One region of the Brucella pseudogrignonensis genome, then DNA from elsewhere that is predicted to be linked to it. Evidence: riboswitches for the same ligand, from Rfam matches in the RefSeq annotation. Region 1 holds a riboswitch; each other region holds the start of a gene.

Region 1 (3,785 bases):
GCGTTGAAAGCATCATGATTGCGCCCTCCTCTGCCCAAGAAGGAATGCAAAAGCCGGAGCACCGAACAGAGCTGTTATGACACCAATTGGCAAAACCTGCCCCGGAATGATGATGCGAGAGAGAATATCGGCAACAATCATAAAAGTTGCGCCTATGAGTGCTGAAGCTGGCAACAATCGCCCGTGACGGACGCCAACCACCATACGTGCCGCATGAGGAATGACGAGCCCGATAAAGCCAATCGATCCCACAATGGAGACCATAACTGCCGTCATCATGGCACTAACACCGATCAATACGGCATAGACGCGACGCACAGGAATGCCAAGCGATGCAGCCGATTCCGAGCCAAACGTGAATGCGTCAAGCGCACGCGCATGCCAAAGACAGATTGCAAGCCCCACAATACAGGCTGGTAGCGCAAGCGTCACATCAGGCCAGCGCACACCTGAAAGATTGCCCAGCAGCCAGAACATAATGCCGCGTGCCTGTTCCGCATTGGCAGCCTTGGTCACGATGAATGAAGTAAGCGCGTTAAAAAGTTGCGAGCCTGCAATGCCAGCAAGGATGATTGCGCTGTTGCCCCGCCCTGCTCGAAGTGCCAGCAAAGAAACAAGCGAGAACGCAATAATCGCGCCGATGAAAGCTCCCACCGAAAGCGAAAGCATACCAGCGCCTACACCGAGGATTGCAACCGCGACGGCACCTGTCGACGCCCCGGCTGAGATACCTAGAATATAAGGATCAGCCAGAGAATTTCGCAGCAGTGATTGCAGAACCACGCCAGATATTGCAAGAGCCGCACCGCAACAAGCCGCGACCATTGCACGGCTTAAGCGATAGCTCCAGACAATGCCTTCATCAATCGGTTCGAGCGGATAACCCGCATTCCAGACGCGGTTAGCAATAGTCTTTGCCACCACGTCGAGAGGTATAGACGTTTCGCCAATGGCAGCGCCCAGCCACAGCGCGCCGAGCAACAAGACAAGCGCGAGAATGCCAAAAAGCACCCTGCTGCTTGAGCTTCTCGCATTTAGAATTCCGGCTGTGGCTGAGCGTGTTGTCACTTGTTCAGGCCTGAATCTGCAATGGCATCAGCCAGTGTTTCAATGCCTTCGATGGTACGAATAGTCGGGTTCATCGCCTGTGCATCCATATCGAATACATGGCCATCCTTCACCGCAGGCATGAGGCTTGCAACCGGATCAGTCTTCAGGAACTCCCGTTTCACGGCAACATCATCAGCAGGGAAACGGCGACGATCCATAGTTCCAGCGACAATTATAGTTGGATTGGCCTTGGCAATGGTTTCCCAACCAACGGTCGGCCACTCTTCTTCACTATCAATAATATTATTGATGCCAAGTGTTTTCAGAATATAAGCTGGAGCACCGTTCTTTCCCGCAACATAAGGATCAATGTCGAGTTCTGCACTGGAGAACCAGACAACAGCCGAAAGCTTGCCATCGGCAGATGCGATCTTTTTACGTGCTGCGTCTTCACGTGCTTTCAAATCAGCAACAACTTTCGCGCCACGGTCCTGCACGTTGAAAATCTGCGCGAGCTCATCAATTTCCTGATAGACCTGATCCATGGTGAAAGCGTCATGACGCACGCCATCACCACCATCCGAATTGTCTTTTCCGATGCAATCGGCCGGAGACGTATAGACAGGAACGCCCAATTCTTCGAACTGCTCAGCCTTCGCAACAACGCCCTCTGGTCCAATCTGCCATTGGAACTGATTGGCAACGAGGTCAGGTTTTTCGGCCAGAATGCTCTCAAAGCTCGGATCATTATCCGCGAGACGCTTTACCTTGGCATTGGCTTCTTCGTAGCCCTTGAGAACAGGTCCGACCCACAAGGCCGTACCAACCATTTTATCGCCGAGACCCAGAAGATACATTATTTCTGCGCTGCTCTGACCAACGGCAACCGCCCGTTCTGGTGCATGTTTAAACGTCACGTCGCGCGCGCAATTTTTCAACGTCAACGGATACCGCGTTTCGGCTGCTTCAGCTGCAAAACCAGTTACGAAAAGACTTGCAGCGCCAACCATTGCGCCAAACGGCAACTTGCCGATGAGTTTCATTTGAATCCCCGAAATGATGTGAGAAAAGCCGTATCAAACGGCGGATGTGATCCGGCGCGTATAGAGAACGGACATATCCGGGGATATGAATGACAAAGGGAAGCGACGTCTTGCGACGTTTATAGCTGTCATAACCAACTCCTGCACCGGGCATCCCCGCCCGTGACAATGGACTACGTTAGACGGCAGGTCTCCTGGCTCACGAATATTCGCTGTTCATCTGCCTTCCCGAGCTAAACTCAGTGGCATGACGCTTGCAGCGTCACGAGGATGAACGGCAATCCGCTTACAGTTGCGGGGGCAGCCACGGTCTCGGTCCCTTTTGGGTCGCCCTCACCGTGTTCCCTATTAATCCCCTTCGCTCTCGGTCGGGGAACCGTCGTAACTCTATTACGTTCTGATATCCGCCAGGTCAAGCAACTGGAACCATTAAATCATCTATAAAAAATTGCTTAGGCTTTATGCTAATGAACGAGCGCTTACACAGTCACACGCTAGCGAATTTTAAATCCCTTTTATAACCGCCAGGTTAGGAGCCTTTACCTTGGGAGAGGTGTAGGTTTTTGGGGAGAGCTATCAAAAAAGATAGCAGCAATCGCAAGTGCAGCGTCGGCAGAAGACTAAAAAGTTTGGCACCTGCGGAACCGGGTGACGGCTGGGATAAGACCGCGCTCACCATGCGCAGCAAGTTACAGGCCGAAAAGAGTTCCGGCAGCGTTCAGGTTCTCAATGCTCCCGGTGCTGGCGGAACAATTGAGCTGGCGCAGTTCGTCAATCAAAACAAGGATGATCCAAGCCAGCTCATTGTCGGCGGCTTAGTTATGGTCGGAGCGACCTCGACCAACAATCCCCCTGTTAATCTTGACGCTATTATGCCGATTGCGCTCCTGAGCGGTGAATATGAATCCATCGTGACTACATCATCTTCCGACATTCAGAACCTTGGTGATCTGGTTACAAAGCTGACAGCCGATCCTGATTCAGTTTCACGGGGCGGCTGCTCATCAGCGCGCGGTACCGACCACATTACGGCGGGGCGTTTTGCAAAAGCTGTTGGTGTTGATCCTACAAAAGTGAACTACATCGCATTTTGCGGCGGCCGTGAAGCGCTTGCCGCAATCTTCGAAACTCAGGTGACTGTCGACATTTCCAGCGATGAGCGTATTAAAGGTATAGATTCACCGACCTTCAAGGAAGGTGGCGTTGATCTTCCTATCCAAAACTGGCTCATGGTGGGTGCAGCAACCGATATTACTGCGGAATAATAAGCGGGAATCAAAGCCAAGGTTGATAAGATGGTGAAGTCTAAATCCTGGAAGAAAGCACTCAAAGATAATGGCTGGGCAGACACCCATCTTGCAGGCGATACCCTCAAGGAGCAGCTTAAGAAAGACGTCACCGCGAAAGGAACCTTACCCAAGGATATAGCCTTGTAAAATTACAACCACCGAAAAAGTGGGAAAGCGCGGTTTGGACTTGCTTCGGAAAAGTGGAGAGTCATTTTTCGACTATGCGGCCGTTCATTGGAAGTGAGCCGGGCTCAAATAGTCAAGTGAAGAATGACGGCTGACGGAATTGTAGAAGCCCTCGATATATCGGGCAATAGCTATTTCTGCATCTTGCCTTCTATGAAATATCGTTCTCCAAATCAGCTCTGATTTTAACATTTTGAAGAATGTTTCCACCATCGCG
Region 2 (3,785 bases), 980 kb from region 1:
CGGCATAGTTTGCGCCAAGCAGCATGGCTTCGCGGGCATGGCGATCTTTACCGTTTTCGCAGGCTGCAACGAGATTGGCCGACAGGAGTTTCAACGCTTCACGCGCAAATGCATCGGAAAGCGGGTTTTTCTTGATGCGACTGGTGTAAGCTTCAATCGCGTGAACCATCGCATCAATGCCGGTGGCTGCGGTGTGAAGTGCTGGCAGACCGCAGGTCAGTTCCGCATCCAGAATTACAAAGTCTGCATAGAGCTGGCGGGAAACGACACCCATCTTAGTGGTTTCGCCAGTCGTCAGGATTGTGATGTTGGTCACTTCCGATCCGGTGCCAGCTGTCGTTGGGATCTGGATCAGCGGCAAACGTGTGCCCTGAACTTTACCAATGCCATAAAGCTCGGACAATTCCTGCTCGGAGACGATCAGTACGGCAGCAAGCTTGGCAATATCCATTGAGGAACCGCCGCCGAGGCCCAGCACAATGTCGCTGCCAGCTGCCTTGGCCTGTTCTACACATTCAAAGAGAATAGCTTCTGGCGGGTCAGCAACAACGGCATCAAAAATACTGATGCTGAAGCCTGCATTTTCCAGCGAAGCGAGGGCTTCGTTGAGAACGCCAGCTTTGTGCAGGCCCTTGTCGGTTACGATGAGGATTTTACGTTCCGAAAAACGCTCGCCCAGAATTTCGCCGAGACGCTTTGCGCCCTCCCACTCGACATGCATTGAGCCGACCGTGTCGAAAGAAAATGGCTTGATACCTACAGTCATTATTTCCACCCTTGTTCATAGTTCCCAGAGCCAAGGTCTCTCATACCTCGCCGGCACAAAGGCGCTGGGTTTCACCCGGTCTGGCTTTCGCGTATTGCAAAGCCAGACCGACAGTTTCCCGATGCAGCCGGCGCACCGGTCGTCTGAAGAGATGCTTGGGAGGACCTCTTCTTAGTTGTTCAATATATTGAACAATGTTCAGGATTTAACTGATCGATACAGGATAAAACGCATTGCTGTCAAATTATCCCTTCGTTCAAGAGGCGGTGGTTTCAATCGATTCAATTCGAGGTCTGACGTGAAGGCAGCCAAGTCATTGATCTTGTTAATGCCATTTGAATGTTGGGTCTTTGATTGGAATTTATTTTCTAAATGCGGCAAAGCTGCCATCTGGCTTGATATGCTCCGCTGCCTGAAATGGCACTATATATTGTGTGCAGCGATGGCTATCTGGCTGCAGAGCTTTGGCGAATCCCACACAAGATGGGCAGTCCCTAATAGGTTCCGCCGATCTGTGGACAGAAGCGGTAGATATCCCTGCTATTCACAGGCAAGCCTCAAATTAGCCAACATTAAATAAATTTGATCCGTCTATCCGTTGACGAGTTTTTAACTTCAGATACTATATATTGTGTTCAAGGTTCTTACGATTCGTGAGAATTGAAGCGAAGATGGGAATACGGTGCACCATATCCATGATGGATCTGGCTAAGCCGTAGCTGCCCCCGCAACTGTAAGCGGTTAGCCGATGTCCGAATGCCACTGGGTGATACCGGGAAGGTGGGCAAAGGCGTTAAGTCGTGAGCCAGGAGACCTGCCTTGAACAAGAACGTCAACGGGCGGGGTGTCGGTTGGTGCGTGATAGAATGTTGGCAAAGTTTTTGCCGCGTCTTTTGCCGCCCTGGATATCCCCTCAAAAGCTTCGGGGTGAAAAGCATGTCGAACAGGAATTCAAAACTGGCCAGTTCTGGTCCGCCCTTTACGGGCTAAAGAACAGGATGCGCGCTTAGAGCGTGCTACCTCTTAATTATAGTTTTTGTCACGCGCATTTTGCAATGCGTGCGGTTTTTTGCGTCTTTGTTCCAGTTTGTAATCCTTCCCAATCTATCCCCAGTGAGGAAAAAATGAACGTCACCGTTTATAGCAAGCCAGCTTGCGTCCAGTGCACCGCCACCACCCGCGCGCTTGATCGTCAGGGCATTGAATATGCTGTCATCGACATTTCTGCAGACAGCGATGCATATGATCTGGTTCAGGGTCTTGGCTATCGACAGGTGCCGGTTGTTGTTGCTGGTGAATCCCACTGGGCCGGGTTCCGCCCGGATATGATCAGCTCGCTCGCATAAGCCTCAACTACTGCCGGGGTTTGTTATGGGTCAGATCGTCTATTTTTCCAGTCGTTCGGAAAACACGCATCGTTTTGTGATGCGTCTGGGGATGCGCTCAAAGCGCATTCCGCTGGAAAACCATGATGACGATGCTGGCCTGTTGCGGGTGAACGAGCCTTATGTGCTTGTGACACCAACCTATGGCGGTGGTGGTGCGAAAGGCGCTGTTCCCAAGCCGGTCATCCGCTTTCTTAACGATGTTGAGAACCGGTCGCTTATTCGCGGTGTTATCGCCGCCGGGAACAGCAATTTCGGCGAAGGCTTTGGCCTTGCAGGCAAAATAATTTCGGAAAAATGTCAGATTCCCTACCTCTATCGCTTTGAGTTGTTGGGAACGGATGAAGACATTGACAATGTTAAAGACGGGATGGAACGATTTTGGACACGGCAGACACAACCCTGACCCGTGAGCGCGAGACGGTCGCCGCTTCGGAAAAGCAAGAGTCATCCCCAGTATCTGGCGCTGCATCGGGCGGCAAGCCGCAGAAGCTTACGGAGACGTCGCTGGATTATCATGCGCTGAATGCCATGCTGAACCTCTATGATGACGAGGGAAAGATTCAGCTGCATCGCGATCGCCAGGCCGCGCAGCAATATTTCCTGCAGCACGTCAACCAGAACACTGTGTTCTTCCATAATCTGCGTGAAAAGCTCGATTATCTGGTGGATGAAGGCTATTATGAACAGGAAGTGCTGGATCAGTATTCCTTCAATTTTGTGCGTGATCTTTTCGATCATGCTTATGACAAGAAATTCCGCTTCCCGACCTTCCTCGGCGCGTTCAAATATTACACCAGCTATACGCTGAAGACGTTTGACGGTAAGCGCTATCTCGAGCGCTACGAAGACCGCGTTTGTATGGTGGCGTTAGCCCTTGCCCGCGGTAACGAACAGCATGCGCGCGAAATGGTCGATGAGATTATTTCAGGCCGTTATCAGCCAGCAACGCCAACCTTCCTCAACGCGGGCAAAAAGCAGCGCGGCGAACTCGTCTCGTGCTTTCTGTTGCGTGTTGAAGACAACATGGAATCGATTGGTCGCTCCATCAATTCCGCCCTCCAGCTTTCAAAGCGCGGCGGCGGCGTGGCCCTGAGCCTGACCAATATTCGCGAAGCCGGCGCGCCGATCAAGCAAATCCAGAACCAATCTTCCGGTATTATTCCGGTGATGAAGCTGCTCGAAGATTCATTCTCCTACGCTAATCAGCTTGGTGCGCGTCAGGGCGCGGGCGCGGTTTATCTGCACGCCCATCACCCGGATATTATGCGCTTCCTCGATACCAAGCGCGAAAATGCAGACGAAAAAATCCGCATCAAGACGCTGTCGCTTGGCGTTGTGATCCCGGACATCACGTTCGAACTCGCGAAGAACGACGAGGATATGTACCTCTTCTCGCCTTATGACGTTGAGCGCGTTTATGGCGTGCCGATGACCGAAATTTCGATCACCGAAAAATACCGCGAAATGGTCGATGACGGCCGTATTCGCAAGAAGAAGATCAACGCGCGTGACTTCTTCCAGGTGCTGGCGGAAATTCAGTTTGAATCCGGCTATCCTTATATCATGTTTGAAGACACGGTGAACCGCGCCAATCCGATTGACGGCCGCATCACGATGAGCAATCTTTGCTC
Region 3 (3,785 bases), on a different contig from region 1:
TTCTCCACAGAGAGCTTAAGTTGCGACTGTGCATCAAAGTCATAAAGCGCAATGAAATCTGCCGTCACATATGGATTAAGCTTGTTGGTATTGGCAGCATTTGTGAAACGTGAACCGCGATAGAGCAGCCGTGCAGTCAGATCGAGCTTCTCGACCGGCTTGTAGCTAACTTCTGCCGTTGCCTTGACCCGTTCGCGATAAGCCAGATCATTATCACTGTCTTCATCAATCGGGCGTTTCAGATCAATAGAGCCTTTCACGCCCCAGTTCTCATTAAAACGATGAGACAGCGTGGCTTCAAAACCTGTAATGTTTGCCCGGGCAACATTATAGGGCAGATAGGATGGTGCTGTACTTATGATCGCATCACGCAACCGGGTTTGATAAAAAGCCATATCGAGACTGGTTTTATCTGTTGCCTGCCAGTTGAGACCAACTTCATAAGAACGGGATTTTTCGGGTTGCAGATCAGGATTTGCATAACCGGGATAATAAAGCTCATTGAAAGTCGGCGCTCGAAAGCCTGTGCCAAATGACGAGCGCAGCACCAAATCAGGCAAAACCTCATAACTGGCTCCGGCATTGTAAGTCACAACGTCGCCAAATTGCTCATTGTGATCATAACGCACGCCGCCATCAAAGCGTAACGCATCATATTCCAGCGAATACTGCCCGAACACCGCCGCCAGATCACGGCTGGTTTCCGCATAAACCGTCGTGGCATTGACCTCCTCGCGATAGGCTTCCACACCACCCGTCACCACATGAGAAACGCTGCCTGTTTCAAACTGCTTTTCAGTCGAAGCAAAAATGCCATAGCGCTTGGTTTCAAACAGATCAGACCCGCTCACGTTCTTACGGAAATTCCGGCTGTGGTCCAGCCCGGAACTGAGTTCAATCGTCGAAGACCAATCGTCTGTATGCTCAATACGTGTGCCAATTTTTCCATTGAACGCGGTCGTATAAGCCTCGTTAAAAGATGGCGCTGTAGCGTCATACTGGTTACGCCCGCGGGTCAACAGACCATCCGTATAAATCCGGCCCCAGTCGAAATCCTTTGCAAGCGAAAAGTTAAACGCGCCTTGCAGAAATCCGTCACGGTCCGGTTCATAACCAAACGTCCGCGGCTGTTTGAAATTATAGCCCTGCGTGCCTGTCACCGCCGCACCAAACGCATAATCAATGCCGTCTTTGCTTTGGCCTTGCAGAGACGCAAACGCATAGCCACCCCATGGATGCGTAACACCTGTCGTAACACTGCCACAGAAAGAACGCTCACCGCAGGCACCGCCCTGCTTGGTGATGATATTAATCACGCCGCCCATCGCATCCGCACCATATTGCGAGGAATGCGCACCTTTAGCGATTTCAATACGATCAATTGAACTCAGCGGAATATTGGCAAGCGATGTGGCACCAGTCGTGGCCGATGCAGTTCGCACGCCATTGACTAAAACAACAGTCTGTTTTGACGACATCCCGCGAATATAGAGATTGGAAGACGATCCCTGCCCGCCATTTGTGGCAATCGAAATACCGGGATAATGTTGCAGGAGCGATTGCAAGTCGGGCGCTGCCGAACGAGTTATTTCTTGACTGTCGATCACCGTAACGGATGACGTAGAACGCTGCAAAGACGTCGCACGACGAAGCGGTGTGACGACAATCGTATCAAGCACAAGGATATCCTGAGCATTCACGTTCGTCTGAGCGAATGCGTCAAGCGGCATAGCAACCAAAATGGTTGATGCGAGATAGGCCGATAGTCTGAGAATATGCATTAGTTTACTTCCTGCGCGCAAGCGTTGCTTCACCGCAGGTGTCAGAAATCAGGGCGCAAGCACCCCGTCTTTGTCCCACGGCAACATTTCACAATGTCACCGCTACGGACGGCCGCGACTGAACACCCCTCGTGTCAGCCATGGGTGACTGGATGCGGCAGGTCTCCTGACTTCCGGGTCTTCATCAATCCTCCGCCTTCCCGAACACGAATATTCAGTGGCTATGATCGCGATACCGATCATGGGAGGACGACTCTCCGGTCACAGTTGCGGGGGCAGTCTCGGTCTCAGCTCTTCAAATAAGCCTCACCGTGTTCCCTTTTCATCCACCCTCACGGGCAGAACCGTATCCTAGGATGAGCGATAGCAAGGGCACGATAGATTATCAACTGCAACATAATGCCCCTCTGAATCACATTTCGAATGAAGTGATCCAGAGGGTTGAATCATATGAGTTTTTATCTGAGGAAGTCGCGGAAACGGCGAAGCGCAAAGAAGAATAAAACGCTTCCAATAACGATCATGGCGAGCAATTGCGGCCAGACGACACTCAATCCCGCGCCGCGAAACAACACCGATTGCGCGAGCATCACGAAATGCGTGTTGGGTGCAGCCAGCATGATGTTCTGAATGATTTCCGGCATGCTTTCGCGCGGCGTTGTACCGCCCGAAAGAACCTGAAGCGGCAGCAGAACCAGCATCAACAAAAGCCCGAACTGAGGCATGGAACCGGCAATCGTTGCGAGAAAAATGCCAAGGCTTGTGGTCGCAAAGAGCTGCAATGCAGCACCCGCCAGAAACAGTGTCAGCGAGCCATTGATCGGCACGGCCAGAATGCCCTGTACAACCACGATCAGCGAGAAAGCGGTTGCCACCAGCACAACCATACCCATTGACCAGACTTTTGAGACCATGATCTCAAGTGGTGTGACGGGCATAACAAGCAGATGTTCAATCGTGCCATGCTCACGCTCCCGGATGAGAGCCGCACCCGTCAGAATGATGGAAAGCATCGTCACCGACGATATGACATTGGTGATCGCACCAAACCAGCCTTTGTTCAAATCCTGATTGAACCGCGCACGTAAGCCCAATCCAACGACCGCTTCTGCCTCACCGCGATAGCGATTAACAAACTCGTTAACTTCGCTCGAAACAATCGACTGCACATAACCGCCACCCGTAAAGGCCTGACTCATACGGGTTGCATCGACATTCAGCTGGATCGTTGGCGAACGTCCGGCGAGCAGGTCACGCTGAAAATTTGGCGGAATATTGAGTGCAAATGTATCAAGGCCCGAATCCATCCGTTTATCCATCTCATGAGATGAGATGAGTTTTGGCGGCACGAAATATGGCGGATAAAACGCCGTCGTGATACGGCCCGAAACGGGCGACTGATCTTCATCGACAATCGCAATAGCCGCATTGTTGAGGTTTTCAGGCATTGCCTTTGCAGCCGTGTAGATCGCAAGCGTAAAAGCATAAACGATCAGCAGCAAAAGCATGGGATCACGCGCCAGTCCGCGCAGTTCCTTCACACCAAGCTGGAATATGTTGGAAATCCGCATCTCAACCCGCCTGCTTCTTCAGAAGAACAATGCCGAGAACGGTCAGAACCGGTATAGCAATTAGCAGCGGCAGGAATGATCCGGCGAGATCAGAGAAATCGAGCGCCTTTGAGAAAGTCCCGCGCGAGATCGTCACGAAATAAGTCGTCGGATAAATCTTGCCGATAAAGGCGCCCGCCCCCTGCAAAGACGAAACGGGATCGATAATGCCGGAATATTGCACTGCCGGAATAAGCGTCAGCAATGCGGTGCCGAAGATCGCTGCAATCTGGCTATTGATGAAAGTCGAGATCACCAGTCCCATCCCGGTTGTGATGATGACATAGAGCAGCGCGGCTGTGGCATAGGTCAGGAAACTGCCTGTGAAAGGCACACGGAAAATGAACACTGCAAAGGCCGTCAACATCAGGAAATTGAGGAAGGCAAGCGCGAT
Region 4 (3,785 bases), on a different contig from region 1:
AAGCAGCGACCAGCGGCTGAGGCAGTGCCAGGCCGGAAGTTTCGATCACGATATGATCAGGACGATCCGCACGATCCAGAAGCTTGGTCATGGTCGGAATAAAATCATCGGCAACGGTGCAGCAGATGCAGCCATTGTTAAGTTCGATCACATCTTCCTCACGGCAGCTTTCAATACCACAGCCTTTCAGAATTCCGCCATCGACGCCCAGATCGCCAAACTCATTGATAATGAGCGCAATACGCTTGCCATTGGCGTTTTCCAGCAGATTGCGGATCATCGTTGTCTTGCCGGAACCTAAGAAGCCGGTGATTACGGTCGCTGGAATCTTTTGTCCCTGCATCGAATTATCCCTTCATTTTGAGCGGCAGACCTGCCGCCATGAAATAAACTTCATCCGCCACTGATGCCACAGCCTGATGCAAAAAACCGGCATGATCGCGAAACTCCCGCGCCATCCGATTTTCTGGCACAATACCCAAGCCAACTTCGTTGGAAACGAAAACAACTGGACCTGAAAGCTGAGGCAATGCCGCTATCAGCGTCTTAGTTTCAGCAGCGATATTCTGCTCTGCCATCATCAGATTGGTTGTCCAGAGCGTTAGGCAATCGACCAGCACGAAACGGTCATGCCCCACGTGTTTTTGAAGCGCCCCTACAAGATCGAGTGGCTCTTCCACCGTCTGCCATTCACTCCCGCGACGGTTGCGATGAATGGAAATACGGCTTTCCATTTCTGTGTCGAATGCGCGCCCTGTTGCGAGATAAACTGGCTGAAGTCCTGAGTCCTCAACCAGTTTTTCCGCAAACGACGACTTACCAGAACGAGCTCCGCCAAGAACGAATGTAATTTTTGCATTTTCATTTCGGGGCAGAGCCATGCCGATCAGCCTTCAATATCTGACGTTGCATAAGCCTGAATGAACCAGCCCAGCGCAAGACCAATGACGGCCCACATGAACAAGTTTGTTGCAAGCGATGCGACAGCATATTGCGAAGCAAGCAGTGATGGGATTGGCGATGCAATATCTTCAGGATGCGGTGCCCCATAAAGATGTGGTGCGATAATCAACACAAGTCCGAAAATTTTGGAGATGATCTCACCATGCAAAACCAGCAAATAAATGCCGACACCGCTCAACACCACCGTCAAAATCCACCAGAGCTGACGCTGCGCCAGATCAGCGGCAGGCATCGCAGGCAGTTCCGGCGAAAGCCCCAGAGCTGGCAGGAAAGCGACTGCAAAGAAACCGGCCACACCCCAGAAAATACCGTTCTGCGGCGTAATACGACGACCAAGCAACAGAGCAACACCGCCGAGAAGTAATGCAAAACCTGCCCCCGCAACGAGATTAGCGAGAATAGTATTCCCCAGACGACCAAACGGCAGTTCTGCCCCGGCCTCATCTTCACCTTCGCTGGTTGCAGCTGCTGCATGATCGTGCGGTGCAGCCGCTTCGGCTGCATCACCATGACTATGACTTCCACCAGCGTCTTCATAAGTTTCCGCCTGAATAATCAGCGGAACAGTTTTCAAATACATGGCAGGCGTCACCAGAAGCCCTGCCAAAAGGCCAGCAGCAAGCGTGGCCAGAAGATAACGGATCAACATTTTAGTCCCTCAACAGCAATCATTCGCCGATGGCCGTCCACCATCAAGCGCTGCTCATTTCCTGTTTCAAAAAGCTAAACGGCTTAGTGGCAAGGAAACCCATATGAATGGCGCGTATCATGCGCTGAATCGTGCAGCGTATCGGAATGGGCGAGACCCACGCCGTAAATCAGAAATGCACCGAGAAGCAGCGAAACGACTGCGGTGGCAAGACGCGTTGCGAGCGGCATAGCTAAAGTGCTGGGAACAGAATTTTGGGTACGTGCAGCCATGACAACCTCCGTGTAGGCAGCAGGGAAAACCTCCCATGGGGTGCGGACAAAATGCCCTTCACACTACAGGCAGGTCTCCTGGCTCACGGGTCGTAGGGTTTGAAGCGCCTTCCCAGAAACGCTTAGTTTCCAGTGGTTGCCGATTAACCGGCTTGCCTCATCCCTCTCCGCTCTACAGTCGCGGGGTCGGCTGCGATAAAGACGCCCGGATTGGGTCCGTCCGTCGCATTCCCTTTTGGTATCGCCGGGATTCGTCCCGGCAAAACCTGTTGTGCAAATTGACACTAAGCTTTCGCCCATGCGACGTCAATCGAGTGCGAACAACGCATCAATATCAAGACAGTTTTCAAGACCGTCAGCCAGTTCATCAAGTGCCATTTCAATACCTGCACGATAATTCTCACCCGAACTGCTCACGCCGAGCGTTGCAAGAAATTGCCGACGAAACTCATCTGCACCAAAAACACCATGCAGGTAGGTGCCCATCACCCGACCGTTCGCCGAGACTGCCCCGTCATCGTGATCGCCGATCCGCGCGAATGGGCGGATAGCGTCGGGACCATTGGTTCGCCCTATATGAATCTCGTAGCCATCAAGTGCTGCATCATAAAGTTGCGAGTGAGCCGCAACATTGCGCACGACTTTTTCCGGTTCCATCACAGTCTTGACGTCCAGCAGCCCCAACCCGTCAATGTCGCGCACCTGACCCTCGATACCGCCCGGATCGCTTATCCGGTTGCCAAGCATCTGGAACCCACCACAAATACCAAGCACATGCCCGCCACGCCGCACATAGAGCTGCAAATCACGCTCCCATCCGTTTTCGCGAAATGCAATCAGATCGGCAATCGTCGATTTTGTTCCCGGTAAAACCACAAGCCCTGCGTCATGCGGCAAAGGCTGTCCCGGCGGAACCATGACAACCTCAACCTGGTTTTCTGCTTTCAGCGGGTCAAAATCGTCGAAATTTGCGATACGCGGCAGCATCGGCACTGCAACTTTCAATGCTTTGGCATCACCGCGCGTAGCGCGTTCCAGAACAACCGAATCTTCCGCAGGCAGTCGCGACACGGCTTTCAGCCATGGAACGACCCCAAAGGAACGCCAGCCCGTAAAGCGGGTAATCGCCTCAAGCCCCTCATCGAACAGCGAAATATCGCCACGAAACTTGTTGATCAGGAAACCGCGCACCATAGCGCGATCTTCATCAGACAAAATTGTGTGCGTGCCGACCAGTGAGGCAATCACCCCGCCGCGATCAATATCACCCACCAAGACGACTGGCACATTTGCACGCGTGGCAAAGCCCATATTGGCGATATCGCCGGCGCGCAGATTGATTTCGGCAGGCGACCCCGCACCTTCGATCAACACCAGATCGGCGCCTTCGCTGACGATCGCGTAGGATTCCATCACCGCTGCCATTAATTGCGGCTTAAGCTGCTGATAATAGCGCCCACGCGCTTCGCCCCGCACTTTCCCCTGAACAACCACCTGGCTGCCCATATCAGTCTGTGGCTTCAGCAGAACCGGGTTCATATGAACCGATGACGGCACGCCACAAGCCAGAGCCTGAAGCCATTGCGCGCGTCCAATCTCGCCGCCATCATCGCTGACGGCCGCATTGTTCGACATGTTTTGCGGTTTGAACGGCCGGACTTTGAGCCCGCGATTGCGTGCAACGCGGCAAAGACCGGCAACAAGCACGCTTTTGCCGACATCCGAACCCATTCCCTGAAACATGATTGCGCGTGTCATGCGAGCTTGCCTATCCCAACTTCATACCACTGGCAATCGCCACCGGTTGCGGCAACCTTATATGCAAAAATGCGCATCAGTTTATTACAAAAGTGAGCAAGATTATTCCAATGTAGCGTTGGCAGCCACGAACCATTGTGATC

What was found. A riboswitch is a leader RNA that binds a small molecule or an ion and turns the genes downstream of it on or off. The one in region 1 is predicted to bind cobalamin.
Positions count from the first base shown of each region.
Region 2: linked by a shared signal. The riboswitch ahead of nrdH (glutaredoxin-like protein NrdH) and the one ahead of RI570_RS16445 (ABC transporter substrate-binding protein) in region 1 are both predicted to bind cobalamin.
Region 3: linked by a shared signal. The riboswitch ahead of RI570_RS02070 (TonB-dependent receptor domain-containing protein) and the one ahead of RI570_RS16445 (ABC transporter substrate-binding protein) in region 1 are both predicted to bind cobalamin.
Region 4: linked by a shared signal. The riboswitch ahead of RI570_RS01910 (CbtB domain-containing protein) and the one ahead of RI570_RS16445 (ABC transporter substrate-binding protein) in region 1 are both predicted to bind cobalamin.

Region 1 is NZ_JAVLAT010000002.1:1,110,248-1,114,032, forward strand. It holds gene RI570_RS16435 (ABC transporter ATP-binding protein) at 1-16, opposite strand, end outside; gene RI570_RS16440 (FecCD family ABC transporter permease) at 13-1,041, opposite strand; gene RI570_RS16445 (ABC transporter substrate-binding protein) at 1,065-2,093, opposite strand; cobalamin riboswitch at 2,260-2,489, opposite strand; partial or broken gene RI570_RS16450 (Bug family tripartite tricarboxylate transporter substrate binding protein) at 2,679-3,529, shown strand; partial or broken gene RI570_RS16460 (IS3 family transposase) at 3,614-3,785, opposite strand, start outside.
Region 2 is NZ_JAVLAT010000002.1:129,004-132,788, reverse strand. It holds gene RI570_RS12010 (iron-containing alcohol dehydrogenase) at 1-766, opposite strand, end outside; cobalamin riboswitch at 1,388-1,603, shown strand; gene nrdH (glutaredoxin-like protein NrdH) at 1,891-2,112, shown strand; gene nrdI (class Ib ribonucleoside-diphosphate reductase assembly flavoprotein NrdI) at 2,138-2,557, shown strand; gene nrdE (class 1b ribonucleoside-diphosphate reductase subunit alpha) at 2,533-3,785, shown strand, end outside.
Region 3 is NZ_JAVLAT010000001.1:413,122-416,906, forward strand. It holds gene RI570_RS02070 (TonB-dependent receptor domain-containing protein) at 1-1,781, opposite strand, end outside; cobalamin riboswitch at 1,920-2,145, opposite strand; gene RI570_RS02075 (ABC transporter permease) at 2,240-3,352, opposite strand; gene rbbA (ribosome-associated ATPase/putative transporter RbbA) at 3,354-3,785, opposite strand, start outside.
Region 4 is NZ_JAVLAT010000001.1:375,728-379,512, forward strand. It holds gene cobW (cobalamin biosynthesis protein CobW) at 1-343, opposite strand, end outside; gene cobU (bifunctional adenosylcobinamide kinase/adenosylcobinamide-phosphate guanylyltransferase) at 348-881, opposite strand; gene RI570_RS01905 (CbtA family protein) at 887-1,612, opposite strand; gene RI570_RS01910 (CbtB domain-containing protein) at 1,696-1,884, opposite strand; cobalamin riboswitch at 1,935-2,169, opposite strand; gene RI570_RS01915 (cobyric acid synthase) at 2,191-3,642, opposite strand.